One region of the Streptomyces nojiriensis genome, then DNA from elsewhere that is predicted to be linked to it. Evidence: riboswitches for the same ligand, from Rfam matches in the RefSeq annotation. Region 1 holds a riboswitch; each other region holds the start of a gene.
What was found. A riboswitch is a leader RNA that binds a small molecule or an ion and turns the genes downstream of it on or off. The one in region 1 is predicted to bind cyclic di-AMP.

Region 1 (9,818 bases):
CTACCCCTGGTGGGCCGTGATCCTGATCGCCGTCAACCTGTTCGTGGTCTGGGCACTGTGCGCGGGCATGCAACGGGAGGCCGATGCGAGCATGACCACCTGACCTCGGCCGGAACACCCCGGCAAGGCCGGAAAACGATCGAAGGGCCGCTTCGGATTGCTCCGAAGCGGCCCTTCGATCTACGACTCTCACGAGTCGGGACGACAGGATTTGAACCTGCGACCCCTTGACCCCCAGTCAAGTGCGCTACCAAGCTGCGCCACGTCCCGATGCGCGCTGACCTGGGGTTTCCCCTGGTTGAACGCGCAGGAGAACGATACCGCACTTCGTGGGGTGGTTGCGCGCACCTTTTCCGTCTCCGGGTCCGCTCGGCCGTGTCGCCGCCCTCAGCCCGGGTTCGCGGTCAGCTCCGGATGCGCGGCGATCAGGCGCTTGGGAGCCGCCTGGAGCCAGGAGTCGGTCAGGATGGAGCGCAGCTCGGCCGCGTTCCGCACGGCCGGGAGCCGGACCCGGATCCAGTCGTAACGGTCGTCGTGGCCCGCCCGCAGGAAGAACCTCTCCGGCTCCGCCGCGATCAGCTCGGCCCGGTCCTCCTTGGGGCACTTCACCCCGATCGAGGTGTCGTCGTCGGCGAGCGAGACGAAGATCTTTCCGCCGACCCGGAAGGTCGGCATGCCCCAGGCGAGCTTCTCGCTGCTGTCCGGAAGCGACAGTGCGATCAGGCGGACGTCCTGCGCGGTCGTGGCCATCCCCGGTTCTCCTCTCCAGCCACCGGTACACCCTTGTCCGACGACCGTAGCCCCCGCCACCGACAGATCCGCTCACCCCGCCCTGTCCTCCCGCTCGTGCACCAGTGCCACCAGGTCCGCAGCGAGCGCCTTCACGGTGGCGAGTCCCTCCGCACCCCATTTGCGGGGCACCACGTCCACCGCGCACACCGTGCCCAGGACGATCCCGCGCCGGTCCGTCAGCGGCGCGCCCACGTACGACCGCACCCCGCTCTCGTCCACCACCGCGTTGCCCGCGAAGCGTGCGAAGTCCCGTACGTCCTCCAGCACCAGCGCCCGCCGCCGCACCACCACGTGCGGGCAGTAGCCGTGGTCGCGGGCCAGTACCCGCGCCGGGTACCCGCTCGCCGGGGCCTCGGCGGCATGGTGCAGCCCGGCGAAGAACTGCCGTTCCTCGCCGATGAAGTTGACCCCCGCGTACGGTGCTCCGAGCGTGTCGCAGACGCGCCTCGCGAAGGCGTCCAGTTCGGCGTCCGTACGCTCCCCCAGGCCCAGCTCGCGCAGCCGGACGGCGCGTGCGGGTGCCTCCCGGTCCACCGGCGTGAGCAGCAGGTGTCCGTTCGATTCGTAGTACGTCATGGCGGTTCCCCCGACTCCGAAGACGATGAGCTGACCGTGGACATGCAGAGCAGGTGCCGGACGAGGGTGGCCAGCGCCCCCGTCCCGGAGCTCGCCAGGCGCGCGTCGCACCGGACGACGGGCACCTCGGGCCCGAGCCCCACCGCCTCGCGGACCTCGTCGGGCCCGTAGCGGTGAGCGCCGTCGAACTCGTTGACGGCGACGATGAAGCCGATTCCGCGCCGCTCGAAGAAGTCCACGGCGGGGAAGCAGTCGGCCAGGCGGCGGGTGTCGGCGAGCACCACCGCCCCGAGCGCGCCCGCGCACAGCTCCTCCCAGAGGAACCAGAAGCGGTGCTGGCCCGGGGTGCCGAAGAGGTAGAGCACGTGGCGCTCGTCCAGGGTGATCCGGCCGAAGTCGAGCGCGACGGTCGTCGTGGTCTTCTCCCGGACGCCGTGCAGCGGGTCGCAGCCCGTGCCCAGCCCGCTGAGGAGTTCCTCCGTGCTCAGCGGTTCGATCTCGCTCACCGCACCCACGAAGGTGGTCTTGCCCGCCCCGAACCCGCCCGCGACCAGGATCTTCAGGGTCGCGGGCGGAGCCCCGGCGTCCGCGGCCGGGGCGGCGGGGGCGTCACAGTCGTCTACGCAGGCCATCGAGCACCGCCAGGAGCAGGGACCGGTCGTCGGCGGCGAACGAACTCCCGCCCGGGAACCGGGGCGCCTGCGCCATGACGGCCCCGTGTTCCATGAGATCGGACAGCAGCACCTTCACCACGACGGCGGGCAGCCGCAGCTGCCCGGCCACCTCGGCGACGGTGACGGTGGTGGCCCCCGCGCACATCCGCAGGGCGAGCGTGTGCTCCGCCCCGAGCGGGACGTGCGGCCGCACCCCGGTCGCACTCACCAGCGAGAGCAGGTCGAGCGTGAAGCCCGGCCTGGTCCGCCCCCCGCTGGCGGTGTACGGGCGCATCACACGGCCCGCCGAGTCGTCGAGCCACGGTGTGTCCCGCCCCTTCGCGTACGCCCCCGGCCCCCGGGCCCTCATCGCTCCACATCGGTGACGGGCCGCCGCGGCGGGGCCGCGAGGTACGGACGTACGCTCTTGACCAGCATCGCCATCTCGTAGCCGAGCACACCGGCGTCGGCCTCCCGGTCGGCGAGGACGGCCAGGCAGGTTCCGGATCCGGCCGCGGAGACGAAGACGAGCGCGGTGTCGAGTTCGACCACGACCTGCCGCACCTCGGCACCGTCCGCGAAGCGGGCACCGGCGCTGCGGCCCAGGGAGTACAGGCCTGAGGCGAGGGCGGCCATGTGGTCGGCGCTGTCGGCGTCCATCCCGTGCACGCAGGTCACGAGCCCGTCGGCGGTGAGGAGTACGGCGCTTCGCGTGTACGGCACGCGCTGCACCAGGCCGCTGAGCAGCCAGTCGAGGTCGGAGAGCCGGCCGCCGGTCTTCGTCGCCACTTCGCCGCCCATGGGGGTGCGCTCCTTGCTGATGGGGTGAGGGGTCGGGGTCATACCTGGTTCTCCGACTGGGCCAGTCCGAAGCCCCGTTGGAAGGCGGCCATCAGGCCCGGGTCGTGCACCGGCTGCTCGGGGTCCGCGGCCCGCCGGGGGGCGGGGGCCTCGCGCAGCTGGGGCGCGAGGTGCTCCTGGGCGCGGCGCCGGGGCAGCCGCGGCCGGTCGACGGTGACGGGCGCGCCGGGTGCGCCGGGCGCGGGACCGGCGGCGGGCGCCGGTTCGGGCGCGGGCGCCGACCAGGTCACCGCCCCGGCCGGCGGACCCGGCACGGGCCCGACCCGGGGATCGGCCGCGGGCGCGGACCAGGCCACCGCCCCGGGCCCGTCCGTCTCCCCGGACCGGGGCGCGGGCAGGGACGCCGGACGGGGCCGGGGCACGGGCCGCGACGCGGGTTCCGGCGGGCTCGCCGCTCCGGTCCCCGGCCGCGTACCGGTGCCGGCCGCGGGTACCGGCACGGGGTGCGGCTCGGGGTCGTACGGGGCCGCGGCCCCCGGGCCCGCGGAGGCCTGCCGGGCTTCCGGCGGGGGCGTCTGCAGGGGCACGCGCACCGGCTCCAGCGGCGGCACGGCCGACCCCTGCCCGGTCCCCCACGAGGTGGCCCGCGAGCCGCCCGCCGCATCGGCCGCGGTGGGCGCCTCCGCGCCCAGCAGCTCCTGCGGCAGCACCAGCACGGCGAGCACACCGCCGTAGATGTTCGACTTGAGCTCGACGGCGATCCCGTGCCGGCGGGCCAGCGCCGACACCACGAACAGGCCGATCCGGCCGTCCGCCAGCAGGTGCCGCACGCTGATCTGGTCGGGGTCGCCGAGCAGGGCGTTCATCCGGTGCTGCTCCTCGGCCGGCATGCCCAGTCCCCGGTCCTCCACCTCGACCGCGATGCCGGCGGTGACCCGCTCGGCGCGCAGCACCACGTCGGTGTCGGGGGCGGAGAAGACCGTGGCGTTCTCGACGAGTTCGGCGAGCAGGTGCACCACGTCCGCGACGGCGTGCCCGCGGACGCTGCCGCCGGCCGGGGGCACGACCTTGACCCGGGTGTACTGCTCGACCTCCGCGACCGAGGAGCGGAGCACCTCGCTCAGGTCGATGGGCCTGGTCCACTGCCGGCGGGACGCGGCGCCGCCCAGCACGGCGAGGTTCTCGGCGTGCCGGCGGATTCGGGTGGCGAGGTGGTCGACGTGGAAGAGCTCCTTGAGGAGGTCCGGGTCCTCGACCGTGTCCTCCAAGTCGTCCAGCAGCGAGATCTCGCGGTGCACGAGGGACTGGAGCCGGCGCGCGAGGTTGACGAAGACCTCGACCTTGCGCTCGCTGTCGGTCGGGACGGCCGGGCCGGCCAGCCGCAGGAGGGTCGTGTGCGCCTGTTCGCGGGCGCCCCGCAGCTCCTGGGAGAGCAGCCAGAACTCGTCCATCCCGGCCGGATCGCCGCCGGGCAGCGGCGAGCTCGGTCCACCGCGCACCGGGCGGGGCGGGGTCTCGCCCCGTTCCAGCCGGTCGGCGGCCGTGCGCAGCTCGCCCCGGCCGCGCACGCTGGAGCGGCGCAGCGCCTCGCACCGGTCCCGTACCGCCTTGGCGGCGCGCTGGGCTCCGAGCAGGGCGGCGGCGAGGGCGCCGACCACGAGGAGGGCGCAGCCGGTGAGTACCGGCCACAGCCGGGCGTCGCGGTCGCCGGCTCCCCCGCCGAGCTGGAGGGTGAAGATCACTGCGGCGGCGCCGCTGAGCCCGGCGGCGAGTGTGGGCAGTACGGCGGCGCGCACCAGCTGAGGCCGTATCTGCCGCGCGGGACCGGTGACGGCCTGTCTCGACGGGGCATGGCGGGCGGCGCGGAGTCCGGACATCTGGGCGTCCTCGGTACGTGGGGCCCGGCCCCCAGCGTTCCCGGGGCCCGGTGTTGATCACCGAATACCCACGCTAGACCCCATCGCAGCACCCCGGACCGCCAGTTGGCGAACTTCGCGGGGGTGCTTCCCGCTCCCGGTGGAGCGCTCGCACAGCAGCCCGAATGCGCCGGTTGGACCCTGCGGACCGCCCCGGCGGCGCCTCTCGCCCACCGGCACCGGTCGCCGGACCGTCGGCGGTACGGGCCGAGGGCACCGAATCGGGAGGACCCCCAGGAGTGCGTCCCGTGGGGGTCCTTCCACGGGCTGCCCGCCGCCCGGCCCGGTCGGGACGGCCGGTTCTCCCCGATGCCCCGCGTTACGAGCCGACGGACTCCGACTTCTCCTGGCCGTCGACGGCCGCGGACGCCACCCGGGCAGGAGCCGCCGCCGCGCCCGCCCCGAGCGGCGGTACGGACACCCGGCCGTCGAGGGGACCGCCCGCCGCCCCTCCGGCGACGAAGGGCCGCCACCACGGTGCGGCGGGCGCGTCCGCCGAGCCGGGCTCGAAGGGCTGCCCCGGGATGGGGAGCGCGATGGCCGCGCCCGCGTTCTGCGACGCGGTCAGCGTGCCCTCGCCGGGCTCGTCCCACGGGTGCAGGGCCAGGTTGAAGGTGCCCCAGTGGATCGGCAGCATCGTCCCGCGGGGGGTGCCGCCCTGCAGGTCGAGGTGGGCGCGCATGCCCTCCTCGGGCGTCATGTGGATGTCGGGCCAGTACTCCGAGTAGGCGCCGATCTGGATCATGGTGGCGTCGAAGGGCCCGTGCTCGGCGCCGATCTCCTCGAAGCCCGGGAAGTAGCCGGTGTCCCCGCTGTGGAAGATCCGGTGCTCGTCGCCCGCGACGACCCAGGACGCCCACAGGGTGTGCTGCTGGTTGCGCAGACCGCGGCCGCAGAAGTGCCGTGCGGGGGTGGCCGTGAGCGAGAGCCCGGCGATCTCGGTGCTCTCGTTCCAGTCCAGCTCGCGCAGCCGGTCGGCCGGTACGCCCCAGCGCTCCAGGTGCGCGCCGACGCCCAGCGGGACGGCGAAGACCGTGTCCGTACCGGCCAGCGCCTTGATCGTCGGCAGGTCGAGGTGGTCGTAGTGGTCGTGCGAGATGACCACGACGTCGACCGTGCCCAGTGAGGCCAGCGGGACCGGTACGGGGTGCAGGCGCTTGGGGCCGGCGAACGGGAAGGGGGAGCACCGCTCGCCCCACACCGGATCGAACAGCACCCGGCGCCCGTCGATCTCCGCGAGCACGCTGGAGTGCCCCATCCAGGTCAGCCGCAGGCCGCTCGCGGGCGGCTTCGCCAGGTCCGCGAGGGTCGTCGGGTGGACCGGGATGGGCGCGGCGGGGCTGCGCCGCACCCGCTGCTCCCGGTGGAAGTAGATCTTGGCGAACTCGGCCATCGACCCCGAGGGCCTGTTCCGGGCCCCGACCGGGTTCTGGAAGACGCCGTCGGCGAAGTTCGGCGAGCGGCGGATCCGCTCCAGCCGGGCACCGGACGGGTCCGCACCGAAGGCTTCGGGCCGCAGGGCACGCAGCCGCGGACGCAAGGGACGGGAGCCGGTCAAAGCGCCTCCAGGGAGGATGGGGTCAGGATGGTCGTCGGTCTACGACCATCCCAACGCACACCGGCCCCGAAGGATTCCGCTGCCGGCTCCCGCAGCCCGCTACAGCGGCAGCAGGTCCGGCCGCTTCGCCTCGACGTGGTCCCCGGAGGACTCCCCGCGCAGCCGCCGGCCGATCCACGGCACGAGGTGCTCGCGCGCCCACTGGATGTTGTCCCGGGTCACGTCCACCGAGCCGCGCGGCCGCTGCGGGGGCCACGGCTGGTCGGGGTCGGCCGGCACGTCCAGCCCGAGCACCTGCGCGGCGCGCAGCGCGACCCGCGTGTGCCCCTCGGGCGAGAGGTGCAGCCGGTCCGTGTCCCAGGCCCGCCGGTCCTGTACGGACTTCAGCGACCAGAGGTCGAGCACCGGGCAGTCGTAGCGGTCGGCGATGGCGCGGACGTGCGCGCTGTACGTCGCCACCTTCCCGCGGAGGTGCTTGAGCACCGGTACGCCCCGGGTGTCGAAGCCCGTGGTGATCATGACCTGGCCCACGGCTCCGGTGAGGTCGGCCACGGCCGCCTCGAACCGCTCCGCCACGTCGTCCGGGTCGGTGCCGGGCCGGATGATGTCGTTGCCGCCCGCACAGAAGGTCACCAGGTCCGGTGCGAGGGCCTTGGCTCTCGGGAGCTGGTCGGCCACGATCTGGTCGAGGAGCTTCCCCCGCACCGCCAGATTCGCATACCGGAAGTCATGCTCTTCGCGCTGATCGGCCAGGAGCACGGCGAGCCGGTCCGCCCAGCCGAGAAATGAATCCCCGGGTCCCGGGTCCCCCACGCCCTCGGTGAAGCTGTCCCCGATCGCCGCGTACGAGCCGATGGTCTTGAGTTTCGTCGTCGTCGCTGCCACGAGAACCCATACTTCACTCCCGTAACCAACCTACGCCAACGTAATGAGGGGTTGACGGACCGTGATCTATACCACGCGGGGGATAAGGAATAAGTACACGTGAGGCCGGGACCCCCCTCGGGTCCCGGCCCCACGCGTGTCGGTGCTCCTGCGGCGGGTGCCGTCAGAGGCTCGCGCCCTTGGAGCGGAGGTAGGCGATCGGGTCCATGTCCGAGCCGTAGGACGGGGTCGTACGGATCTCGAAGTGGAGGTGCGGGCCGGTCGAGTTGCCGGTGGAGCCGGAGAGGCCGATGGCCTGCCCGGCGGTGACGCTCTGGCCGGAGGAGACGGAGAGCTGGGACAGGTGGGCGTACTGGGAGTACTTGCCGTCCGCGTGCCGGATGACGATCTCGTTGCCGTACGAGCCGCTCCAGCCCGCGGAGACCACGGTGCCCGCACCGACGGCCTTGACGGTGGTGCCCATGGCGGCGATGAAGTCGACGCCGGTGTGGTAGCCGGAGGACCACATGGCGCCCGCGACCTTGTACTGGGTGGAGATGCCGCCGCTGACCGGGGCCACGAAGCCGCCGGCGGACTGCGGCGCGGCGGCGGGGGCCTCGGCCTGGGGCTCGGCGGCGGCCTCCCGCTGCGCCGGGGCGGCCTGCTCGGCCTGCTTGCGGACCGGCTTCGGCGCGGCCTGCGCGGCCGGCTCCGCGTCGGCCTCGGGGGCCGGGGCGGCCTCGGCCTCGGCCGGAGCCGCCTCGCCGGGACCGCCGATGTTCAGCTTCAGGCCCGGGTGGATCAGCGACGGGTTGACCCCGACGGCCTCGCGGTTGTCGGCGTACAGCCGCTCCCAGCCGCCGGACAGGTGGCGCTCGGCGGCGATCTTGGAGAGGCAGTCGCCCGGCACGACGGTGTAGACGGTCGGCGCGGCCTGCGCGGCGGCGACGGGAGCCGCCTGCAGAGCGACGGGAGCCTGCGGGGTCACCGCGGTCGCGGCGGCCGGGGCACCGGCCGCGTGGGCGCCGGCGGCGCCGATCAGCGGCAGCACGAGGGCCGCGCCACCGGTTCCGGCGACGGCGAAACCGCGGGAAAGGGAAAGGGACTTGGGGCGGCGGTGCTTACCCTTTGCAGGCATGACGAATTCCTCTCCGGCGCCTGCGAGGTGAGCTGTCGGGTTCGGACTGGAGATGTCCGGCCGTACATGTACGGGACACGCACGACTTCACCCCGAGCCGTCCCGGTGAATTGATCTCCGGGTCGGCGGCTTACCTGGTTCCCCCGCTCCTGCCGCGCGAAATAGGTCGGATGCGGTTTCCGGGAGGCGGCAGGATTTGGCGGTCCACCCGGATCGATCGCGAAGGTAATCCCTTGCGGCCGCACGGAACAAGCCGTGAATTCCCTGACGGAATAACAGGCATGAGGGACCGCCGGAATTACCGTCACCCTCCGTCCATTCCGCACCGGCAACAACCGCCCCGGCGGGGCCATTCGCCTTTAGTGATCAGGCACTCACGGTCACCGTATGATCTGGCTCACGGGGGCGTGCCCGATCTCGCCTCCGGATATGGCAAGTTGGCGCCAAGCAGTGCAATTCGGACAGAGGGCCCACGACGTGGCGGAGGAGTTGCTTTGACCCAGCAGATACAGGAGCCGGAGCTGTCCGGAGTGCGCAATTTCCGCGATGTGGGCGGATTGCCGACTTCTGACGGACGAACGGTCAGGGCGGGACGACTGTTCCGAAGCGGACATCTCGCACATGCCACCGAAAGCGACGCAGAATTCCTCGCCTCGCTCGGCCTCCACACCATCTTCGACTTCCGCAACGGCGCCGACCACGCGCTGGAGGGGCCGGACGTCGAGCTGCCCGGCGTCCGGAACGTCAACATCCCGCTCTCGGACCCGGCCGACGGGCGGGAGTTCTGGCGGCTGGTCCGCGACGGCGACCTCGTGCAGCTGCGCGAGCTCCTGGGCGACGGCAAGGCCGCGGCCCGGATGTCGAACTCGTACCGCGGGATCATCGGGCAGCGCACCGCCGAGCACAGCCGGGTCGTGCACGCCCTCGCCGAGGACAGCGTCCCCGCGCTCATGCACTGCGCGGCCGGCAAGGACCGGGCCGGCCTGTCGATCGCCGTCACCCTGCTCGCGCTGGGCGTCGAGCGGGAGGCGATCGTGGCGGACTACCTGGAGTCGAACGCCCCGCACCGCCGCTACCGCGTGCGCCGCACCGACGAGTCGGAGGGTGCCCGCTCCCCCGAGGTGATGGAGCTGCTCGCGCCGCTCTTCGACGCCCGCGCCGAGTACCTGGTGGCCGCCTTCGACACCATCGACGAGCTCTGGGGCGGGGTCGACCGCTACCTGGCGGAGGGCCTCGGGCTGACGCCCGAGACCCTCGACCGGCTGCGGGACCGACTGCTGGTCTGACGCGGCGGGGGCCGGTTCCCCCACGGGGTGGGCGGGCCGTCAGCGCGTGGCGACGGCCTGCTTCACCAGCGTCCTGCCGAAGTCCCAGATCAGCCCGGAGCCGCCGTGCGCCTCGTCCATGACCTCGCGGAAGGCCCCGACGAACCGGTCCACGTCCTGCTCGTCCACGATCAGCGGCGGGATCAGCTTGATCACCTCCAGGTGGTCCCCGGAGACCTGGGTGAGGATCCGGTG
Region 2 (9,818 bases), 750 kb from region 1:
CTCCCAGTCCAGCACCAGCTGGCGCGCGGCCGGATCGTACGCCGCCGCCACCTGCCTCGGCAGCCCCTCGGGCCAGGCGGTCGAGGCGTACAGGGCCGCCGAGAAGTACTCCACCGCCGCCTCGGCGTCACCCGCGCGCAGCGCGTCGGCCAGCTCGGTGAGCCCGCCGTCGTGTGCCCGCATCCCCGCGAGCTGCTCGGCCGCCCACCGGTCGTACTGCTGTTGGTACGCGGCCAGTTGCTGCCGGCGCTGCGCCTCCGCGGCGTTCGCGGCCTGCCAGGCCTGGGTGTAGCGGGCGTGCGCCTCCCGCTCCGCCTGCGCACGCTGGTTCGACCCGAGCGTCCAGCCGCTGCTCTGCCGCTGGAAATCCTCGATGCGGGGCATCGGCACCGGGTGCGCCAGGGCACCGGGGTCGAAGGGCTGCAGCCGGTCGGGCCGGGCCAGGGCGGATATCCGGAACGCCGGTGCCCGGCAGCCCGCGGCCAACAGGCACTTGAGGGCCTCGACCTCGGCGTCGAGCTGCGCGGTACGCCGCAGGGCCTCGGCCTCGCGGTACTGCCGGTGGCTCCGGTTCGCGTCCCGTTCGTGGGCCCGCTGCCGGCGCTCGGCCTCCCGCTGCTGGACCAGCTGCGTCTGTTGCTGCCGGCGCTGGGCCTCCGCCCAGTTCCCGATCAGTCCGCTGCCCGCTCGACGGCTCATCAGCTGCGTTCTCCCCCCACCGCGTCCACGGGGAAAACACTAGTCGGCATTCGGGTGGTACGTCCCCCCGGTCGTACCACCCGAACGCCCTCCCGCGACCTACAGTGCGGCTCCCGCCAGCGCCGCGACCGCCGACGGCAGTGCCGCCCCCGAGCCGTCCCGGCGCGGGTCCACGGCCGGCAGCTCGGCCGGAGTGCCGTTCGCCGCCGCCGCGCGGACGGGGGAGCCGCCCGCCCAGGCCAGGACCAGCACGTCCTCGCCCTTCAGGAACCGCTGGCAGCGCACGCCGCCCGTGGCCCGGCCCTTGCGCGGGTACTGGTCGAAGGGGGTCAGCTTCCCGGACAGCACCGAGCCGTCCAGGGTGCCGTGCGAGCCCGCCACCGTGAAGACCACGGCGTCCCGCGCCGGGTCCACGGCCGAGAAGTGGATCACCTTGGCGCCGTCGGCGAGCTTGATGCCCGCCATACCGCCCGCCGGACGGCCCTGCGGGCGGACCTGGCCCGCCGGATAGCGCAGCAGCTGGGCGTCGTCGGTGATGAAGACCAGGTCCTCCTCACCCGTGCGCAGCTCGACCGCGCCGACGATCCGGTCGCCCTCCTTGAGGGTGATGACCTCCAGCTCGTCCTTGTTCGCCGGGTAGTCCGGCACGACGCGCTTGACCACGCCCTGCTCGGTGCCCAGCGCGAGGCCCTGCGAGGACTCGTCCAGCGAGGTCAGGCAGATCACCTTCTCGTCCGCCTCCAGCCCGGAGACGAACTCCGAGACGGGGGCGCCGCCCGCCAGGTTCGGCGCGGCGTGCGTGTCCGGCAGCTGCGGCAGGTCGATCACCGACAGCCGCAGCAGCCGCCCGTACGAGGTGACCACGCCGACATCGGCCCGGGCGGTCGCGGCGACCTGCGAGACGATCAGGTCGTGCTTGGCGCGGGCGCCGCCCTCCTCCTCCGGCAGCGCGTCGCCGTTCGCCGTACGCGCCAGCAGGCCCGTCGAGGACAGCAGCACCCGGCACGGGTCGTCCGCGACCTCCAGCGGAACGGCCGCCACCGCGGTGCCCGCGGACTCCAGCAGCACCGTACGGCGCCCGGTGCCGAACTTCTTCGCGACCGCCGCCAGTTCCGCGGAGACCAGCTTGCGCAGCTCGCTGTCCGACTCGAGGATCCCGGTCAGCTCGTCGATCTCGCCCGTCAGCCGGTCGCGCTCGGACTCCAGCTCGATCCGGTCGAACCGGGTGAGCCGGCGCAGCGGGGTGTCCAGGATGTACTGGGTCTGGATCTCGCTCAGCGAGAACCGCTCCATCAGCCGGGACTTGGCCTGCGCGGAGTTGTCGCTGTCCCGGATGAGCCGGATGACCTCGTCGATGTCGAGGAGCGCCACCAGCAGGCCCTCGACCAGGTGCAGGCGGTCGCGGCGCTTGGTGCGGCGGAACTCGCTGCGCCGCCGGACGACCTCGAAGCGGTGGTCGAGATAGACCTCCAGCAGCTCCTTGAGGCCCAGCGTCAGGGGCTGCCCGTCCACCAGCGCCACGTTGTTGATGCCGAAGGACTCCTCCATCGGCGTCAGCTTGTAGAGCTGCTCCAGCACGGCCTCCGGGTGGAAGCCGTTCTTGATCTCGATGACCAGGCGCAGGCCGTGCGAGCGGTCGGTGAGGTCCTTCACGTCGGCGATGCCCTGGAGCTTCTTCGAGCCGACCAGGTCCTTGATCTTCGCGATGACCTTTTCGGGGCCGACCGTGAAGGGCAGTTCGGTGACGACCAGGCCCTTGCGGCGCGCCGTCACGTCCTCCACGGCCACCGTCGCGCGGATCTTGAAGGTGCCGCGGCCGTTCTCGTAGGCGTCCTTGATGCCCGAGAGCCCGACGATCCGGCCGCCCGTGGGCAGGTCCGGACCCGGCACGAAGCGCATCAGCGCCTCCAGGTCCGCCTGCGGGTACCGGATCAGGTGGCGGGCGGCCGCGATGACCTCGCCGAGGTTGTGCGGGGGCATGTTGGTGGCCATCCCGACCGCGATCCCGGACGCGCCGTTGACCAGCAGGTTCGGGTAGGCGGCGGGCAGGGCGACCGGCTCCCGCTCCTGGCCGTCGTAGTTGGCGGTGAAGTCGACGGTGTCCTCGTCGATCGACTCCGTCATCAGCGAGGTGGCGTCGGCCATCTTGCACTCGGTGTAACGCATCGCGGCCGGCGGGTCGTCGTTGCCGAGCGAACCGAAGTTGCCGTGGCCGTCGACCAGCGGCAGCCGCATGGAGAAGGGCTGCGCCATGCGCACGAGGGCGTCGTAGATCGACGCGTCACCGTGCGGGTGGAGCTTGCCCATGACCTCGCCGACGACACGGGCGCACTTCACGTAGCCGCGGTCGGGGCGCAGGCCCATCTCGTTCATCTGGTACACGATGCGCCGGTGCACCGGCTTCATGCCGTCCCGGGCGTCGGGCAGGGCACGGGAGTAGATCACCGAGTACGCGTACTCGAGGAAGGAGCCCTGCATTTCGTCGACGACGTCGATGTCGAGGATCTTCTCCTCGAAATCCTCCGGCGGCGGGGTCTTCGTGCTGCGGCGGGCCATCGCTGCGCGGCTCCTTAACCAAAATGGGGTGTGCTGGGTGTCGGGCGGGGTGTCTGGCTGGGTCTGGCGGTCTTGTGGTGTCCGGCGAGGGTACGACGCGGACCATTGTGGCCCGACGCACCGACAACGCCGACTCCGACCCCGGGGGTCCCCCGGACGGAGTGCGGGGGAGTGACCCGGGAACTTATCCGGCGGTCGGCGCGCTTGCATACAGTGGCAGGTCGATAAGAAATCTCTGCATCGCGATCGAAGGGACCACATGCCCATGGGTCACACGGCCACAGCCCAGGCCGGCTCCGGCGGCCTGACAGCGACCGAGCACCGGCTGGCCAACGGCCTGCGCGTGGTGCTCTCCGAGGACCACCTGACCCCGGTCGCCGCGGTCTGCCTCTGGTACGACGTCGGCTCGCGCCACGAAGTCAAGGGACGCACCGGCCTGGCTCACCTCTTCGAGCACCTGATGTTCCAGGGGTCGGCGAGCGTACCCGGCAACGGGCACTTCGAACTGGTCCAGGGCGCCGGCGGCTCCCTCAACGGCACCACCAGCTTCGAGCGCACCAACTACTTCGAGACGATGCCGACCCACCAGCTGGAGCTCGCCCTCTGGCTGGAGGCGGACCGGATGGGGTCCCTGCTGGCCGCCCTGGACGACGAGTCCATGGAGAACCAGCGCGACGTCGTCAAGAACGAGCGCCGCCAGCGGTACGACAACGTCCCCTACGGCACGGCCTTCGAGCGGCTCACCGCCCTGGCCTACCCCGAGGGCCACCCGTACCACCACACCCCGATCGGCTCCATGGCCGACCTGGACGCCGCCTCCCTGGAGGACGCGCGCACCTTCTTCCGTACGTACTACGCGCCCAACAACGCGGTGCTCTCGGTCGTCGGCGACATCGACCCCGAGCAGACGCTCGCCTGGGTCGAGAAGTACTTCGGCACCATCCCCGCGCACGACGGCAAGCAGCCGCCCCGCGACGGCTCGCTGCCCGACATCATCGGGGAGCAGCTGCGCGAGGAGATCGTCGAGGAGGTCCCGGCGCGTGCGCTGATGGCCGCCTACCGGCTGCCGCACGACGGCACCCGCGAGTGCGACGCCGCCGACGTGGCGCTGACCATCCTGGGCGGCGGCGAGTCCTCGCTGCTGCACAACCGGCTGGTACGCCGCGACCAGAGCGCCGTCGCGGCCGGCTTCGGCATGCTGCGCCTGGCCGGGGCGCCCTCCCTGGGCTGGCTGGACGTCAAGACCTCCAGCGGGGTCGAGATCCCCGACATCGAGGCGGCCGTGGACGAGGAGCTCGCGCGGTTCGCCGCCGAGGGCCCGACGGCCGAGGAGATGGAGCGCGCCCAGGCGCAGCTGGAGCGCGAGTGGCTGGACCGGCTGAGCACGGTGGCCGGCCGCGCCGACGAACTGTGCCGCTTCGCGGTGCTGTTCGGCGACCCGCAGCTGGCGCTGACCGCCGTCCAGCGCGTCCTCGACGTCACCGCCGAGGAGGTGCAGGCCGTGGCCGCGGCCCGACTGCGCCCGGACAACCGCGCGGTGCTCGTCTACGAGCCGCTCGCGGCCGACGAGTCCGACCAGCACGACGAGTCCGACGACTCCGACGAGAACGAGGGGGCGGAGCAGTGAGCGACACGGCAGCCGTCACGATGACCTTCCACCCGCGCCCGCAGGCCGGCGAGCCGCAGCCGTGGGCCTTCCCGGCCCCCGACCGCGGGCAGCTGTCCAACGGGCTGACCCTGCTGCGCTGCCACCGGCCCGGCCAGCAGGTCGTCGCGGTCGAGGTCAACCTCGCCGCCCCGCTGGACGCCGAGCCCGAGGGCCTGGACGGCGTGGCGACCATCATGGCGCGGGCGTTCTCCGAGGGCACCGACAAGCACTCCGCCGAGGAGTTCGCGGCCGAGCTGGAGCGCTGCGGCGCCACCCTGGACGCGCACGCCGACCACCCGGGCCTGCGGGTCTCGCTGGAGGTCCCGGCCTCCCGGCTGCCCAAGGCGCTGGGCCTGCTCGCCGAGGCGCTGCGCGCCCCCGCCTTCGCCGACGCCGAGGTCGACCGGCTGGTGCGCAACCGGCTCGACGAGATCCCGCACGAGCTGGCCAACCCCCAGCGCCGCGCCGCCAAGCAGCTCTCCAAGGAGCTCTTCCCCGCCACCCTGCGGATGTCCCGGCCGCGCCAGGGCACCGAGGAGACGGTCGCCCGGATCGACTCCGCCGCCGTACGCGCCTTCTACGAGGCCCACGTACGCCCCGCCACCGCCACCGCGGTGGTCGTCGGCGACCTGACCGGCATCGACCTGGACGCCGTGCTCGCGGACACCCTGGGCGCCTGGACGGGCAACACCGCCGCCGCCCTCCCGGTGCCGCCGGTGACCGCCGACGACACCGGCCGCGTGGTCATCGTGGACCGGCCCGGCGCGGTCCAGACGCAGCTGCTGATCGGCCGGATCGGGGCGGACCGCCACGACCGGGTGTGGGCGGCCCAGGTGCTGGGCACGTACTGCCTGGGCGGCACGCTCACCTCGCGCCTGGACAAGGTGCTGCGCGAGGAGAAGGGGTACACCTACGGCGTGCGCGCCTTCGGCCAGGTGCTGCGCTCCACCGCGGACGGCAAGGGCGCCTCGATGCTCGCCATCAGCGGCTCGGTGGACACCCCGAACACCGGACCGGCGCTGGAGGACCTCTGGAAGGTGCTGCGCACCCTCGCGGAGGGCGGTCTGACCGACGCCGAACGCGATGTCGCCGTGCAGAACCTGGTGGGCGTGGCCCCGCTGAAGTTCGAGACGGCGGCCTCGGTCGCGAGCACGCTCGCCGACCAGGTCGAGCAGGAGCTGCCGGACGACTACCAGGCGCAGTTGTACGCCCAGCTCGCCGAGACGGGCACGGTGGAGGCGACCACGGCGGTCGTCAAGGCCTTCCCCGCGGACCGGCTGGTCACCGTCCTGGTGGGCGACGCGGCGCTGATCGAGGAGCCCGTGCGGGCTCTTGGGATCGGAGAGGTCACGGTCGTCTCCAACTGACCGTCGGACGACGGCTCATTGAGGGCCGGCTGAAGGTTTCAGCAAGGGGTTCTGGTGACTTGTCACCAGAACCCCTTTTGTCCGTTTAGTGGTGAGGTTGCTTGTATGCGGTGTGGCGTACGCAACAAAAAGCCGTGTCTGTTTGGCGATTGACTGATGATCCGCCTAGCGTCGGCCGTGCTGTCCGTCAGTTGTGCCCGCCGCACCCGCGGCACCGGGCAGCGATCGCCGAGTCCCCGTCAGGCGCGAGCCTGGGGAGCCGGGGACCCACATGAGTCCCTGGGGTGAATCGGACCCCCTCGCAAGAGGAGATCCGTAGGAGACCTTCCTGCTCCGAACCCGTCAGCTAACCCGGTAGGCGAGAAGGAAGGAAAGGATCAAACCCTTCATGGCGTTTGGCAGTCGTCCCGCTGGTACCGGTAAGCACCGTGGCTCCAGCCGTCTGAGCAAGAAGACCGCCGGTTACGCCGGTATCGCCGCGATCGCCACCACGGGTGTCGTCGGCTCCCTCGCCGCCCCGGCCTTCGCCGCGGACAACCACAGCAGCACCATCGGCCAGGACAACGGCCTGGGCGCCGTGGTCGTCGCCGAGGACCTCGCGGGCGACATCGCAGACCAGGCCGAGACCCAGCACCGCGGCGCCGAGCAGGACGCCGCCAAGGCGCAGGCCGAGGCCGACGCGAAGCAGCGGGCCGCGGAGGCCAAGCGCCTCGCCGAGGCCAAGGCGAAGGTCGAGCGCGAGGCCGCCGAGCGCGCCGCCCGCGAGGAGGAGCGCAAGCGCCTCAACACCTTCGTCGCCCCGGTGGACGGCTCGTACGTCAGCACGCAGTACCACGCGGGCGGCGGCATGTGGTCCTCCGGCTCCCACACGGGCATCGACTTCCACGCCGCCTCCGGTACCTCGGTCCACGCGGTGGGCGTCGGCACCGTCGTCGAGGCCGGCTGGGGTGGCGCGTACGGCAACAACGTCGTCATCAAGCACAACGACGGCACCTACACCCAGTACGGGCACATGACCTCGCTGAACGTCTCCGTCGGCGACCAGGTCACCCCCGGCCAGCAGATCGGCCTGTCGGGCTCCACCGGCAACTCCAGCGGCCCGCACCTGCACTTCGAGGCCCGCACCGGCTCGCAGTACGGCTCGGACATCGACCCGATCGCGTACCTGCGCTCGCACGGCGTCAGCCTCTGACACCGCCTCGCACCGCTTCACCGAAGACCCCGGCTCCCCGAGCCGGGGTCTTTGTGTGTTGCGTCCTTGTGTAAATGTTTCGTATTTCTGGCCGCTCTCGGAAATTATCGTGTGTTGCAATAGAGTCGCAGCACGCGCATGTGCGTGCAATGAGGCTGGCAGACGGAAATAGGCGGAGGTTCGGTCTTGCGTATTCCTGCGCACGCGGTATGCACAGCAATCCGCGACGACATCGTCTCCGGGGTGTTCGAGCCGGGCGGCCGGCTGACCGAGGAGGTGCTGGCCCGCCGGTACGGGGTCTCGCGCGTCCCGGTGCGCGAGGCCCTGCGGACCCTGGAGTCCGAGGGGTTCGTGACCACGCGGCGGCACGCGGGGGCCTGCGTGGCGGAGCCGACCGAGCAGGAGGCCGCGGACCTGCTGGAGCTGCGGATGCTCCTGGAGCCGCTGGCCGCGGCGAGAGCGGCCCGGCGGCGCACCGACGCGCACCTCAAGGTGCTGCGCGGGCTGGTCAGGCTGGGGCAGGAGCGGGCCAGGCGGGGCCAGGGCGAGGATCTGCGGTCCCTGGGCGGCTGGTTCCACGAGACGCTCGCCCAGTCCTCCGGCAGCCCCGGGCTGATCGCGCTGCTCACGCAGATGCGGCACAAGATCGCGTGGATGTACGTGGTGGAGGCGCCGGCCCGGCCCGTGGACTCCTGGGCGGAGCACGGGGCGATCGTGGACGCGGTGGCGCGCGGTGACGCCGAACGGGCGCGGGCGCTGACCGCGGTCCACGCCGACCGGGCGGCGGGGGCGCACCGGCTGCGGCTCCGCGCGGCGGTGAGCACTTCGCAACCTGCCGTAAACATGTCGGGCGGCCGGCATTAACAGGAGCCGTATACAAAGGACGGGATCGCTTGAATTCGCTGTCCGGCGGCCGGTTCGTTCCGTGTCGGCCAATTCTCTGTGCGGAATTCCGGCGGAGCTGAATTCGGCGTGCGCCGGGCCGGATTCCGGTGGGGTCTTTTCCGCCGGGCGGTATTTCCGGCGGCGTCCGCGGGTCCGCGGGTCCGCGGGTCCGCGTTGCCCGCGGGGTGAGCACATCGGACGGGCCCGGGTCGCGCCGGAGCCCGGCCCGGCCTCCCGGCTCCCGAGCACGACCCCCGGGCAGGCCACCGGTCCCGAGCCGGAGACCGCCCCCGGGCCGGCCCCAGGCTCCCGAGTCGGCCCTGGCCCCGAGCCGGAGGCCGGCGCCCGACCGGCCCCGGCTCCCGAGCGTGGCCACTGGCCCCCGAGCCGGAGAACGCCCCCGGAGAGGCCCCGGCTCCCGAGCGTGGCCACTGGCCCCCGAGCCGGAGGCCGCCCCCGGGCCGGCCCCGGCTCCCGAGCGTGGTCACTGGCCCCCGAGCCGCAGGCCGGCCACTGAACCGGAGAGCGCGCATGGCCAGCCGCCGGCCCCCGAGTCGGCCGCCGGCCCCCGAGTCGGAGGCCCGGCCCCGGGGCGGAACCTGGTTCCGGGCCCAGGGCCTCGGTCCGGGGAACGACGAAGCCGCGGTCCCCCGGAGCGGGGGCCGCGGCTTCGCGCGTGGAGCCGAACCCGAAGGGTCAGACGGTCTCGGGGAGCTCCTCGAGACCCTCGGCGACCAGCTTCGCGAGGCGGTCGAGCGCGGCGTCCGCACCCTCGGCCTCGGAGGCGAGGACGATCTCCTCGCCGCCTTGGGCGCCCAGGCCCAGGACCGCCAGCATGGAGGCGGCGTTGACGGGGTCGCCGCCGGACTTCGCGATGGTCACCGGGACGCCGGAAGCGGTCGTCGCACGGACGAAGATCGAGGCGGGACGAGCGTGCAGGCCCTCGGCCCAACCAACGTTGACGCGGCGCTCTGCCATGGTGATGCCCTTCAGGTTCTTACGGTTGTCTAGACCAGTCTCTCACGACGCCCGGAATGCTCGGGCCTACCTCCGGCCAGAATTTTCCGCCGTTCGACCCTCCCCAGCTTGCCCTGATACGTCCCGTCCCGCCTCGGCGCCGCGCGAGGGCTCCACGGCCTGATCCGGCCGTAAGGTAGGCCCATGACCATCGAGTCGGACCCCTCGTACCCGGCCCACTGGGAAGCCGATGTCGTCCTGCGCGACGGCGGCACCGCCCGGATCAGGCCCATCACCACCGAGGACGCGGGCCGGCTCGTCAGCTTCTACGAGCAGGTCTCGGACGAGTCGAAGTACTACCGGTTCTTCGCCCCCTACCCCCGGCTCTCCGACCGCGACGTTCACCGCTTCACGCACCACGACTACGTGGACCGGGTCGGGCTCGCCGCGACCATCGGCGGCGAGTTCATCGGCACCGTCCGCTACGACCGCATCAGCGCCGACGGCCGGCCCG
Region 3 (9,818 bases), 3.5 Mb from region 1:
GAACTGCCCCGCGGCGAGGGCATCGGGTACGAGCTGCTGGAGCTCGCGGCCCGCGCCGAGGCGGCGGGCATCGACCCCGAGACCGCGCTGCGCGCGGCGGCCCGTGCCTACCGGGACGCGATCCGGGCGGCCGAGGGCCTGGCGGAGCCGGGCGAGTAGCGGGCCCCGGGCACTCCTTCAGTACGTCCTCGGCGCGCGGGCCGAGGGGTCGTGCCAGTGCGGCGCCGGGCGGTCCAGGAACCACTCGCCGAATCCGAGCGGGCGCTCCCCGTACCCGTGGCCCCGGGCCGGCACCGCGTCGTGGAAGAGGCGGCCGGGGCGGGCGCCGAGCTCCCGCAGGAGGTGGGCGGTCTCCGCGATGAACGGCGGCGGACCGCTGAGGTAGACGTCCTGGTCCGGCCACAGGCCCCGGTTGCCCAGCGCGGTCGCCAGCCGGTCGGTGGCCTGGTTGCGGTGGCGTCCGGGGGCGGGCGTGATGTAGGTGACGGCGAGCCAGGCGCAGCTGGCGGCGTACGCGTCGATGAGCGGGCGGTCGTAGAGGTGCGCGCCGTCCCGGGCCACCACGAAGAGCCGTACGTCCTGATCGCAGGGGTGCTCCGCGAGATCCTCCAGCAGGGCCCGGATGGGCGCCCAGCCGGTGCCGGCGGCGATCAGGCTGACCGGGCGGTCCTCGCGGCGGAAGGTCAGCTGCCCGCCGGCGGCGCCGAGCCGCAGTACGTCGCCCGGCCCGGTCTCGCGGACCAGGGCGGTGCTCAGCCGCCCGCGGTCGACCCGGCTGACGTGCAGGTCGACGGTGCCGTCGGGGCGGGGGGCGTTGCCGATGGAGTAGGTGCGCCAGGCCGTCGGGACCCGGTCGCTGCTCACGCTCGTGTACTGGCCGGGGAGATAGGGGAAGGGGGCGTGCGGCCGTAGCGTGAGGACGCCTATGTCCGGTCCGTACCGGAGGTGGCGCACGACCTCCGCGTCCCACCACGGCGGGTCCTCGCTCGCGTCGGCGCCGGCCGTCATCGCGTCGGCCATCACCTGGTAGGCCTCGGCCCAGGCCTTCTCGACCGGCGGGGTCCAGGCCGCGCCGGAGGTCTCGGCGAGTGCGGCGAGCAGGCTGGCGCCGACGGCCGCGTAGTGCTCGGGGCGGACCAGGAACTTGCGGTGGTCGCGTCCCAGGTCGCGCAGGTAGGGGCCGAGGCGCTCGTCGTCGAGGTGGGCGATCACGTGGGTGAGCGCGGCGAAGAGCCGGTCCCGCTGGCGTTCCATGTCGTGGAGGGAATCCGGGAAGAGCGCGCGGACTGCGGGGTTGTGCCAGAAGAGGTGGGTGTAGAAGAACTTGACGGCGTGCTCGGCCCGTCTCTCCACCACCGCGAAACTGCTTTTCAAGATCCTGACATCCACAAAACCGAAAGTAGGAATGCCGGAGAAGTTCAGGTCAAGGGATGGACGATCTACGGACAGCCGCGACGAACCACCCATATCGGATGGGGGCTCGGCGCCGGGATACGGTCGTCGGGTGCACGAGCAGACCTCCGGAACCCCCGCCGAATCCCCCGCGGACCTTCCCGCCGACGCCTCTTCCGCCGAGGGTCCCACCCTCTTCGACTGGGAGTTCGCGACCGACCCCTACCCGGCGTACGCCTGGCTGCGCGAGCACTCCCCGGTGCACCGCACCAAGCTGCCCAGCGGGGTCGAGGCGTGGCTCGTCACCCGGTACGCCGATGCCCGCCAGGCCCTCGCCGACCAGCGGCTCAGCAAGAATCCGGCGCACCACGCGGAGCCGGCGCACGCCAAGGGCAAGACCGGGATCCCGGGGGAGCGCAAGGCGGAGCTGATGACCCACCTGCTCAACATCGACCCGCCGGACCACACCCGGCTGCGGCGGCTGGTGTCGAAGGCCTTCACCCCGCGCAGGGTCGCCGAGTTCGCCCCGCGGGTGCAGGCGCTCACCGACCACCTGATCGACGCTTTCGCGGGGAAAGGTGAGGCTGATCTCATTCACGAGTTCGCCTTCCCGCTCCCCATCTACGCCATCTGCGAGATGCTCGGGGTACCGCGCGAGGACCAGGACGACTTCCGCGACTGGGCCGGCATGATGATCCGCCACGGCGGCGGTCCGCGCGGCGGAGTGGCCCGGTCGGTCAAGCAGATGCGGACCTACCTCGGCGAACTCATTCACCGCAAAAGGGATGATCTGGGTGATGACCTGATCTCCGACCTGATCCGGGCGAGCGATCACGGCGACCATCTGACGGAGGGCGAGGCCACCGCCATGGCCTTCATCCTGCTTTTCGCCGGTTTCGAGACCACCGTGAACCTCATCGGCAACGGGGTCCACTCCCTCTTCATGAACCCCGGGCAGCGCGAGCGCCTCCAGCTCTCCCTCGCCGCGGGGGAGAGCGGACTGCTGGCCACCGGGGTCGAGGAACTGCTGCGTTACGACGGGCCGGTGGAGCTGGCGACCTGGCGGTTCGCCACCGAGCCGCTGACCCTCGGCGGCATGCGGATCGAGGCCGGCGATCCGGTCCTGGTCGTCCTCGCGGCCGCCGACCGGGATCCGGAGCGCTTCGCGGACCCGGACACCCTCGACCTCTCCCGGACCGACAACCAGCACCTCGGATACGGTCACGGCATCCACTACTGCCTGGGCGCTCCGCTCGCCCGGCTCGAAGGACAGACCGCGCTCGCGACTTTGCTGACGCGTCTGCCCGATCTGGAACTGGCCGTTCCACCCCAAGACCTGCGCTGGCGCGGGGGGTTGATCATGCGAGGGCTGCGGACTCTTCCCGTTCGATTCGCGGCTCAAAACACTTGCGCGAAAGCTGATTAAAAGTCAGGTTCGGCCTTGACTTGTGACAATCGTTCGAAGGCCGCTAGGTTCTGCCGTTACCCCGCTGTTATATGCGAAAGGTGATCCCTCATGCTCTCCGGGAACGGCCGTCACAGACGCCCCCGCCAGGTCCCCGCGCTGGTCGTCACAGCCGGAGTCACTGGCTCTGCGCTGGCCATGCCACTGTTGGCCGCCACCAGCGCCACCGCCGCCGACACGTCCACGTGGGACAAGGTGGCCGAGTGCGAGAGCGGCGGCTCGTGGAGCGCGAACTTCGGCAGTGGCGCCTACGGCGGACTCCAGTTCACCCAGGAGGAGTGGCAGAGCGCCGGCGGGCTCGACTTCGCCGAGCGCCCCGACCTGGCGAGCCGTTCCCAGCAGATAGCCGTCGCCGAGCGGGTGCTGGGCTCGACGGGGCCGCAGGCCTGGCCGCTGTGCGCGGCCTCGGCCGGTCTGGTCCGGGAGAGCCCCGCCGCACAGGTGGACCCCGGTCTCCCCGGCGGCCACGGTCCCATCGCCCCCGCGCCGTCCCGCCCGGACGACGCCGTTCCGTCCACCGGGGGCGGCAAGCCGTCCACGGACTACGGGTCCCCGACCCCGGCCCCGGCCCCGAGCCCGTCCGGTACCCCGTTCCTGATCCCCGACGCGCCGTCCATCGGACTGCCCGTCATGCCCGCGCCGGACGTCCCGACGACGCCTCCGGCCGACCCGACGGCGCCGGTCCAGCCGGGCGGCCCGACCGGTACGCCGACCCCCGTCGACCCGACGGCGCCGACGCTGCCGGTGGACCCGACCGCGCCCACCACCTCGCCTTCCACGCCGGGCCTGCCCCCGGTCGACCCGACGGCCCCCACGGCCCCGGCGGTCCCGCAGACCACCGCCACCACTCCTGTCGAGGGCAACGGCAAGCACCGCGGTGCGCCGGAGGCCGAGCCGAAGGCGTCGTCTGATGCCGCGTCGGACCCCACCTACACGGTCCAGGCGGGCGACAGCCTGGCGACCATCGCGGTTGCCAAGGGCGTAAAGGGGGGCTGGAACGGTCTCTACCAGGCCAATGAGCAAGTCATCGGTGAGGACGCCGACCTCATCAAGCCCGGCCAGAACCTGGATCTAACCCCGCAATAAGGACAGTTCAGTTATCCGGAAAGAGCCGAATGTCGGATTTCTATAAGTGAGACATGTGTCTCTTCCGGTCAACTGGCGTGTCCCGCCTCGGGGCTTCCGCAAACCCCGTCCTCACCTGCGCAAATGCCCCTGCGGGGGGTGCAAGTAGGGGCCGTTTCTCCCCGATGTTCCTCGTTGAACATCGGGGAGAGACCTGTCTACCTTCTGAATCGCTCGCCACCGCGAGCTCCTTCGACCGCATCGCCGAATCCTGCCGGCGGACGAAGGGAACAGTCGTCGCGTCAAGCGCCGAAGGCAGGAGCGGGGGAACCAAGGTAGGTGCCGGGAGCGGCCGTTGAGAGACGGTCACGCCACCGGCTTGGGGTTAAGACGTGCGCTAGGTCGCACGGCCGGGCAACTCACTCGCCCGAACCCGACAGCTCACCTCGTAGGCGTCGGTGAGGAGAAACTCCATGCTGCTTTCCGGCAAGGGCAAGCACCGTCGCGGTACTGCAATCGAGCGGTCTGTCCGGATCGTCACGCTCGCCGGTGTCGCCGGTGTGGCCGTGGCCGCCCCCCTGATGGCCGCGGGCACCGCCAGCGCCGCCACCACGTCCGAGTGGGACAAGGTCGCGCAGTGCGAGTCCGGTGGCAACTGGTCCATCAACACGGGCAACGGCTACTACGGCGGTCTGCAGTTCTCGCCGTCCACGTGGGCCGGGTTCGGTGGCAAGTCGTACGCCGCGCAGGCCAACCAGGCCTCCAAGTCGCAGCAGATAGCCGTCGCGGAGAAGGTCCTCAAGAGCCAGGGCAAGGGCGCCTGGCCGTCCTGCGGCAAGGGTCTGTCGAACTCCGCCTACACCGGTGGCGGCTCCGAGACCCCGGCGTCGTCGAAGCCGCAGTCCAAGCCGCAGTCGAAGCCGCAGCCGAAGCCCGAGACCAAGAAGACCGAGACCAAGGCCGCGCCGAAGCAGGAGACCAAGCGCACCGAGGCTCCGACCACCCGCTCCGAGCGCGCCGAGGCCCCGGTCGCGCCGAAGACCGGCAACGGCTCGTACGAGGTCAAGCCGGGCGACACCCTGGGCACCATCGCCGAGGCCAACGGCGTCAAGGGCGGCTGGCAGCAGCTCTTCGAGCTGAACAAGGACATCGTCTCGGACGCCGACCTGATCTTCCCGGGCCAGAAGCTGAAGCTCAGCTGAACACCGCGGCAAAGCCGCGAAAACATCTACGCGGCGTCAGCTGACCCCGTGCAGGATTTCCACCGCCCGGCGCGTGCCCCACGCGCCGGGCGGTGCCGCGTGCGGCCCCCGAACGCCGATGATCAAGCGACCTATGTCCCGGAAGAGGGGTATTCGGTCGCTTTTTCGTCCCAGGGTCCGGGCGGTCGGGCGGCCCAGTGCCCGGAGCCGGTTAGGCTCTAGGCGGCAAGGCCATCCCACGGCCTGACACGCCACCGCACACTCAGCGTCACATCCCAGAAGGAGATGCTCGTGCCGTCCATCGACGTCGTCGTAGCCCGGGAAATCCTGGACTCCCGAGGCAACCCCACGGTCGAGGTCGAGGTGGGCCTCGACGATGGCAGCACCGGCCGTGCTGCAGTTCCGTCCGGCGCCTCCACCGGTGCATTCGAGGCCATCGAGCTCCGTGACGGTGACCCCAACCGTTACTTCGGCAAGGGTGTCGAGAAGGCCGTCCTCGCCGTCATCGAGCAGATCGGCCCGGAGCTCGTCGGCTACGACGCCACCGAGCAGCGTCTGATCGACCAGGCCATGTTCGACCTGGACGCCACCGACAACAAGGGCTCGCTCGGCGCCAACGCCATCCTCGGCGTGTCCCTGGCCGTCGCGCACGCCGCGTCCGAGGCCTCGGACCTTCCGCTCTTCCGCTACCTCGGCGGTCCGAACGCGCACCTGCTGCCCGTTCCGATGATGAACATCCTCAACGGTGGGTCGCACGCCGACTCCAACGTGGACATCCAGGAGTTCATGATCGCCCCCATCGGCGCGGAGTCCTTCTCCGAGGCGCTGCGTTGGGGTGCCGAGGTCTACCACACCCTCAAGAAGGTCCTGCACACCAAGGGCCTCTCCACCGGCCTGGGCGACGAGGGCGGCTTCGCCCCGAACCTGGAGTCCAACCGCGCCGCGCTCGACCTCATCATCGAGGCCATCAAGCAGGCCGGCTACACCCCGGGCAAGGACATCGCGCTCGCGCTCGACGTCGCCGCGTCCGAGTTCTACAAGGACGGCCAGTACGAGTTCGAGGGCAAGTCCCGCTCGGCCGCCGAGATGACCGACTACTACGCCGAGCTCGTCGAGGCGTACCCGCTGGTCTCCATCGAGGACCCGCTGTTCGAGGACGACTGGGACGGCTGGAAGACCATCACCGACCGCCTCGGCGCCAAGGTCCAGATCGTCGGTGACGACCTGTTCGTCACGAACCCGGAGCGTCTGGCCCGCGGTATCGAGGAGGGCTCCGCGAACGCCCTGCTCGTGAAGGTGAACCAGATCGGTTCGCTGACCGAGACCCTGGACGCCGTCGAGATGGCCCAGCGCAACGGCTTCAAGTGCATGATGTCCCACCGCTCCGGTGAGACCGAGGACGTCACCATCGCCGACCTCGCCGTCGCCGTGAACTGCGGTCAGATCAAGACCGGCGCCCCGGCCCGCTCGGACCGTGTCGCCAAGTACAACCAGCTGCTGCGCATCGAGGAGATCCTCGACGACGCCGCGGTGTACGCGGGCCGCAGCGCCTTCCCGCGCTTCAAGGGCTAATCACCCCCCTGAGGGGCTGGCCTCCGTACGTCCCCGCACTCGGTCCCGTACCGTGTGCGGGGACGTATTGCGTAGTGCGCACCTAGGGGAGGCGGACCAATGGCCGGGAACCGGGATCGGTTCTCCACCTTCTCCACCGCGACGAGGCTCAAGCAGCTCGGCGAGCGGACCGCCGCCCACGTCTACCGGTCGCAGTCGCGGCGTCAGGTCCGCCGCAGCCGGCTCACCGGCCGCGCCGCGCTCCTGGTGCTCGTCCTCTGTACGCTGGTCGTCGCCCTCGCGTATCCGATGCGCCAGTACGTCTCCCAGCGCTCGGAGATCGCGAAGCAGCAGCGGGCCGCCGCGGCCGCGCGGGACCGCCTGGAGCGGCTCCGCGACGAGAAGGCCCGCTGGCAGGACGACGCCTACGCGGAGCAGCAGGCGCGCAAGCACCTGCACTTCCTGCGCCCGGGGGAGATCAGTTACATCATGAGCGACCCCGGGGCCCAGCCCCCGCAGCCGCACCGGACCGGCCACGCCGGCTCCGACCGCCCCTGGTACTCCAACGTCTGGGACGGCGTCGACAAGGCCGACCGCCCCGGCGAGTGATCCGTACCGCCGTACCGCAGCACCCATCCACGAGAACGAAGAGACTTCCTCCAGGCATGCAGACGCCCCCGCCCCAGACCGACCGGACCGAGCCGACCGACGCGGACATCGAGGCGTTCGAGCAGCAGCTCGGCCGCCCGCCGCGCGGGCTGCGCGCCATCGCGCACCGCTGCCCCTGCGGGCAGCCGGACGTGGTGGAGACCGCCCCGCGGCTCCCCGACGGCACCCCCTTCCCGACGCTGTACTACCTGACGTGCCCGCGCGCGGCCTCCGCGATCGGCACGCTGGAGGCCAACGGCGTGATGAAGGAGATGCAGGCCCGGCTCGCCGAGGACAAGGACCTGGCCGCCGCCTACCAGGCCGCCCACGAGGACTACATCCAGCGGCGCGACGCCATCGAGGTGCTCCAGGGCTTCCCGAGCGCCGGCGGCATGCCGGACCGGGTGAAGTGCCTGCACGTGCTGGTCGGCCACTCCCTGGCCGCCGGCCCCGGGGTGAACCCGTTCGGTGACGAGGCCCTGGCGATGCTGCCGGAGTGGTGGGCCAAGGGTGCCTGCGTCGTCCCGTGCGGCGAGAAGAAGACGGACGACGAGGAGCCGGGGGCGTGACCCGGGTCGCCGCCGTCGACTGCGGTACGAACTCCATCCGGCTGCTGGTGGCGGACTGCGACCCGGCCACCGGCGAGCTGGTCGAGCTGGACCGCCGGATGACCATCGTCCGGCTCGGCCAGGGCGTGGACCGGACCGGGCGCCTGGCCCCGGAGGCGCTGGAGCGCACCTTCGCCGCCTGCCGCGAGTACGCGGGAGTGATCAAGGAGTTCGGTGCGGAGCGGGTGCGCTTCGTGGCGACCTCCGCCTCCCGGGACGCCGAGAACCGGGCGGACTTCGTCCGGGGCGTCCTGGACATCCTGGGGGTCGAGCCCGAGGTGATCTCCGGTGACCAGGAGGCGGAGTTCTCCTTCACCGGCGCGACCAAGGAGCTGACGGCCCACGAGCACCTGGAGCGGCCGTTCCTGGTGGTGGACATCGGCGGCGGCTCGACCGAGTTCGTGGTCGGCGAGGAGCACGTACGGGCCGCGCGGTCCGTGGACATCGGCTGCGTCCGGATGACCGAGCGGCACCTGGTGGTGGACGGGGTCGTCACCGACCCGCCGACCGCGGAGCAGGTCGCCGCGATCCGCGCCGACATCGAGGCGGCGCTGGACCTGGCCGGCGAGAGCGTCCCGCTGGCCGAGGCGCGCACGCTGGTGGGCCTGGCCGGCTCGGTGACCACGGTCGCCGGGATCGCGCTGGGGCTGCCGGAGTACCTTTCGTCGGCCATCCACCACTCCCGGATCTCCTACGAGCAGGTGCGGGAGATCAGCGAGCGGATGCTGACGGAGACGCACGCCGAGCGCGCGGCGATCCCCGTGATGCATCCGGGCCGGGTGGACGTGATCGGCGCGGGGGCGCTCGTCCTGCTGGCGATCATGGAGCGCATCGGCGCTTCCGAGGTTGTCGTGTCGGAGCACGACATCCTCGATGGAATCGCTTGGTCCATCGCCTGAACGACCTTCGAAGCAGCTTGTGAAGGGCTCTCGGGCCCATGATCCACATCAAGTTCGTGAAGTTCTTCACAAGGAAAAAGGGTCTGTTGGGTCAACGGAAGGGTCCTTTGGGGCCTTCCGGAGGCCCGCAGGCCCTTTTTCGCGTGCGTTCGTGCGATCGGCGGAGGCGACGGGATCCGCGTCAGAGGTATGGACGAACCCCTGTGGTCCAGTCCGCTTTCGGCCTTGGAGGCCAGTTCAGGACGGGTGAACAACGACTCCGGACGCCTTCTGGTTCCCGTCGCGCGCCATGACCTCGGTCACGTGGGCGGCGGAGTGTAGCAGAGGGTCTCTCAGTCCTTGTGAAGGGGCTCACGAGCGACACCCCATTGGGTGCTGGATACTCGTTCCATGAGCACCACGGAGCGTCCCAGGATCCTCGTTGTAGGAGGTGGGTACGTAGGCCTGTACGCAGCCAAGCGCATCATGAAGAAGATGCGCTACGGCGAGGCGACCGTCACGGTCGTCGACCCGCGCTCGTACATGACCTACCAGCCCTTCCTCCCTGAAGTGGCCGCAGGCAGCATCTCGCCTCGGCACGTCGTCGTCCCGCTGCGACGCGTGCTGCCCAAGGCAGAGGTTCTCACCGGCCGGGTCACCAGCATCGACCAGGACCGCAAGGTCGCCGTCGTCACGCCGCTCGTCGGCGAGGCGTACGAGCTGCCCTTCGACTACCTGGTGATCGCGCTCGGCGCCGTCTCCCGCACCTTCCCGATCCCCGGCCTCGCCGAACAGGGCATCGGTATGAAGGGCGTCGAAGAGGGCATCGGCCTGCGCAACCACGTCCTCGAGCAGCTCGACAAGGCCGAGTCCACGACGGACGAGAACGTCCGCCGCAAGGCCCTCACCTTCGTCTTCGTCGGCGGCGGCTTCGCCGGTGCGGAGACCATCGGCGAGGTCGAGGACATGGCCCGGGACGCCGCGAAGTACTACTCCACGATCAAGCGCG

Region 2: another riboswitch for cyclic di-AMP. It lies ahead of JYK04_RS31090 (M23 family metallopeptidase); the one in region 1 lies ahead of JYK04_RS34315 (M23 family metallopeptidase).
Region 3: another riboswitch for cyclic di-AMP. It lies ahead of JYK04_RS18235 (transglycosylase family protein); the one in region 1 lies ahead of JYK04_RS34315 (M23 family metallopeptidase).

What each region holds. Positions count from the first base shown of each region.
Region 1 is NZ_CP071139.1:7,424,648-7,434,465, reverse strand. Features, by position in the region: gene JYK04_RS34365 (DUF7144 family membrane protein) at 1-103, shown strand, start outside; tRNA gene JYK04_RS34360 (tRNA-Pro) at 197-270, opposite strand; gene JYK04_RS34355 (MmcQ/YjbR family DNA-binding protein) at 388-750, opposite strand; gene JYK04_RS34350 (GAF domain-containing protein) at 823-1,368, opposite strand; gene JYK04_RS34345 (GTP-binding protein) at 1,365-2,000, opposite strand; gene JYK04_RS34340 (DUF742 domain-containing protein) at 1,978-2,391, opposite strand; gene JYK04_RS34335 (roadblock/LC7 domain-containing protein) at 2,388-2,822, opposite strand; gene JYK04_RS34330 (ATP-binding protein) at 2,861-4,699, opposite strand; gene JYK04_RS34325 (MBL fold metallo-hydrolase) at 5,058-6,296, opposite strand; gene JYK04_RS34320 (SGNH/GDSL hydrolase family protein) at 6,396-7,181, opposite strand; gene JYK04_RS34315 (M23 family metallopeptidase) at 7,345-8,298, opposite strand; cyclic di-AMP (ydaO/yuaA leader) riboswitch at 8,301-8,477, opposite strand; gene JYK04_RS34310 (tyrosine-protein phosphatase) at 8,793-9,584, shown strand; gene JYK04_RS34305 (aspartate aminotransferase family protein) at 9,624-9,818, opposite strand, start outside.
Region 2 is NZ_CP071139.1:6,677,172-6,686,989, forward strand. Features, by position in the region: gene JYK04_RS31070 (restriction endonuclease) at 1-699, opposite strand, end outside; gene JYK04_RS31075 (DNA gyrase/topoisomerase IV subunit A) at 799-3,255, opposite strand; gene JYK04_RS31080 (M16 family metallopeptidase) at 3,521-4,882, shown strand; gene JYK04_RS31085 (M16 family metallopeptidase) at 4,903-6,270, shown strand; cyclic di-AMP (ydaO/yuaA leader) riboswitch at 6,487-6,645, shown strand; gene JYK04_RS31090 (M23 family metallopeptidase) at 6,659-7,462, shown strand; gene JYK04_RS31095 (GntR family transcriptional regulator) at 7,649-8,326, shown strand; gene JYK04_RS31100 (HPr family phosphocarrier protein) at 9,044-9,325, opposite strand; gene JYK04_RS31105 (bifunctional acetate--CoA ligase family protein/GNAT family N-acetyltransferase) at 9,509-9,818, shown strand, end outside.
Region 3 is NZ_CP071139.1:3,928,342-3,938,159, reverse strand. Features, by position in the region: gene JYK04_RS18255 (nucleoside triphosphate pyrophosphohydrolase) at 1-159, shown strand, start outside; gene JYK04_RS18250 (globin domain-containing protein) at 178-1,374, opposite strand; gene JYK04_RS18245 (cytochrome P450 family protein) at 1,505-2,818, shown strand; gene JYK04_RS18240 (LysM peptidoglycan-binding domain-containing protein) at 2,996-3,943, shown strand; cyclic di-AMP (ydaO/yuaA leader) riboswitch at 4,220-4,392, shown strand; gene JYK04_RS18235 (transglycosylase family protein) at 4,396-5,124, shown strand; gene eno (phosphopyruvate hydratase) at 5,416-6,696, shown strand; gene JYK04_RS18225 (FtsB family cell division protein) at 6,796-7,284, shown strand; gene JYK04_RS18220 (DUF501 domain-containing protein) at 7,341-7,892, shown strand; gene JYK04_RS18215 (Ppx/GppA phosphatase family protein) at 7,889-8,830, shown strand; gene JYK04_RS18210 (NAD(P)/FAD-dependent oxidoreductase) at 9,221-9,818, shown strand, end outside.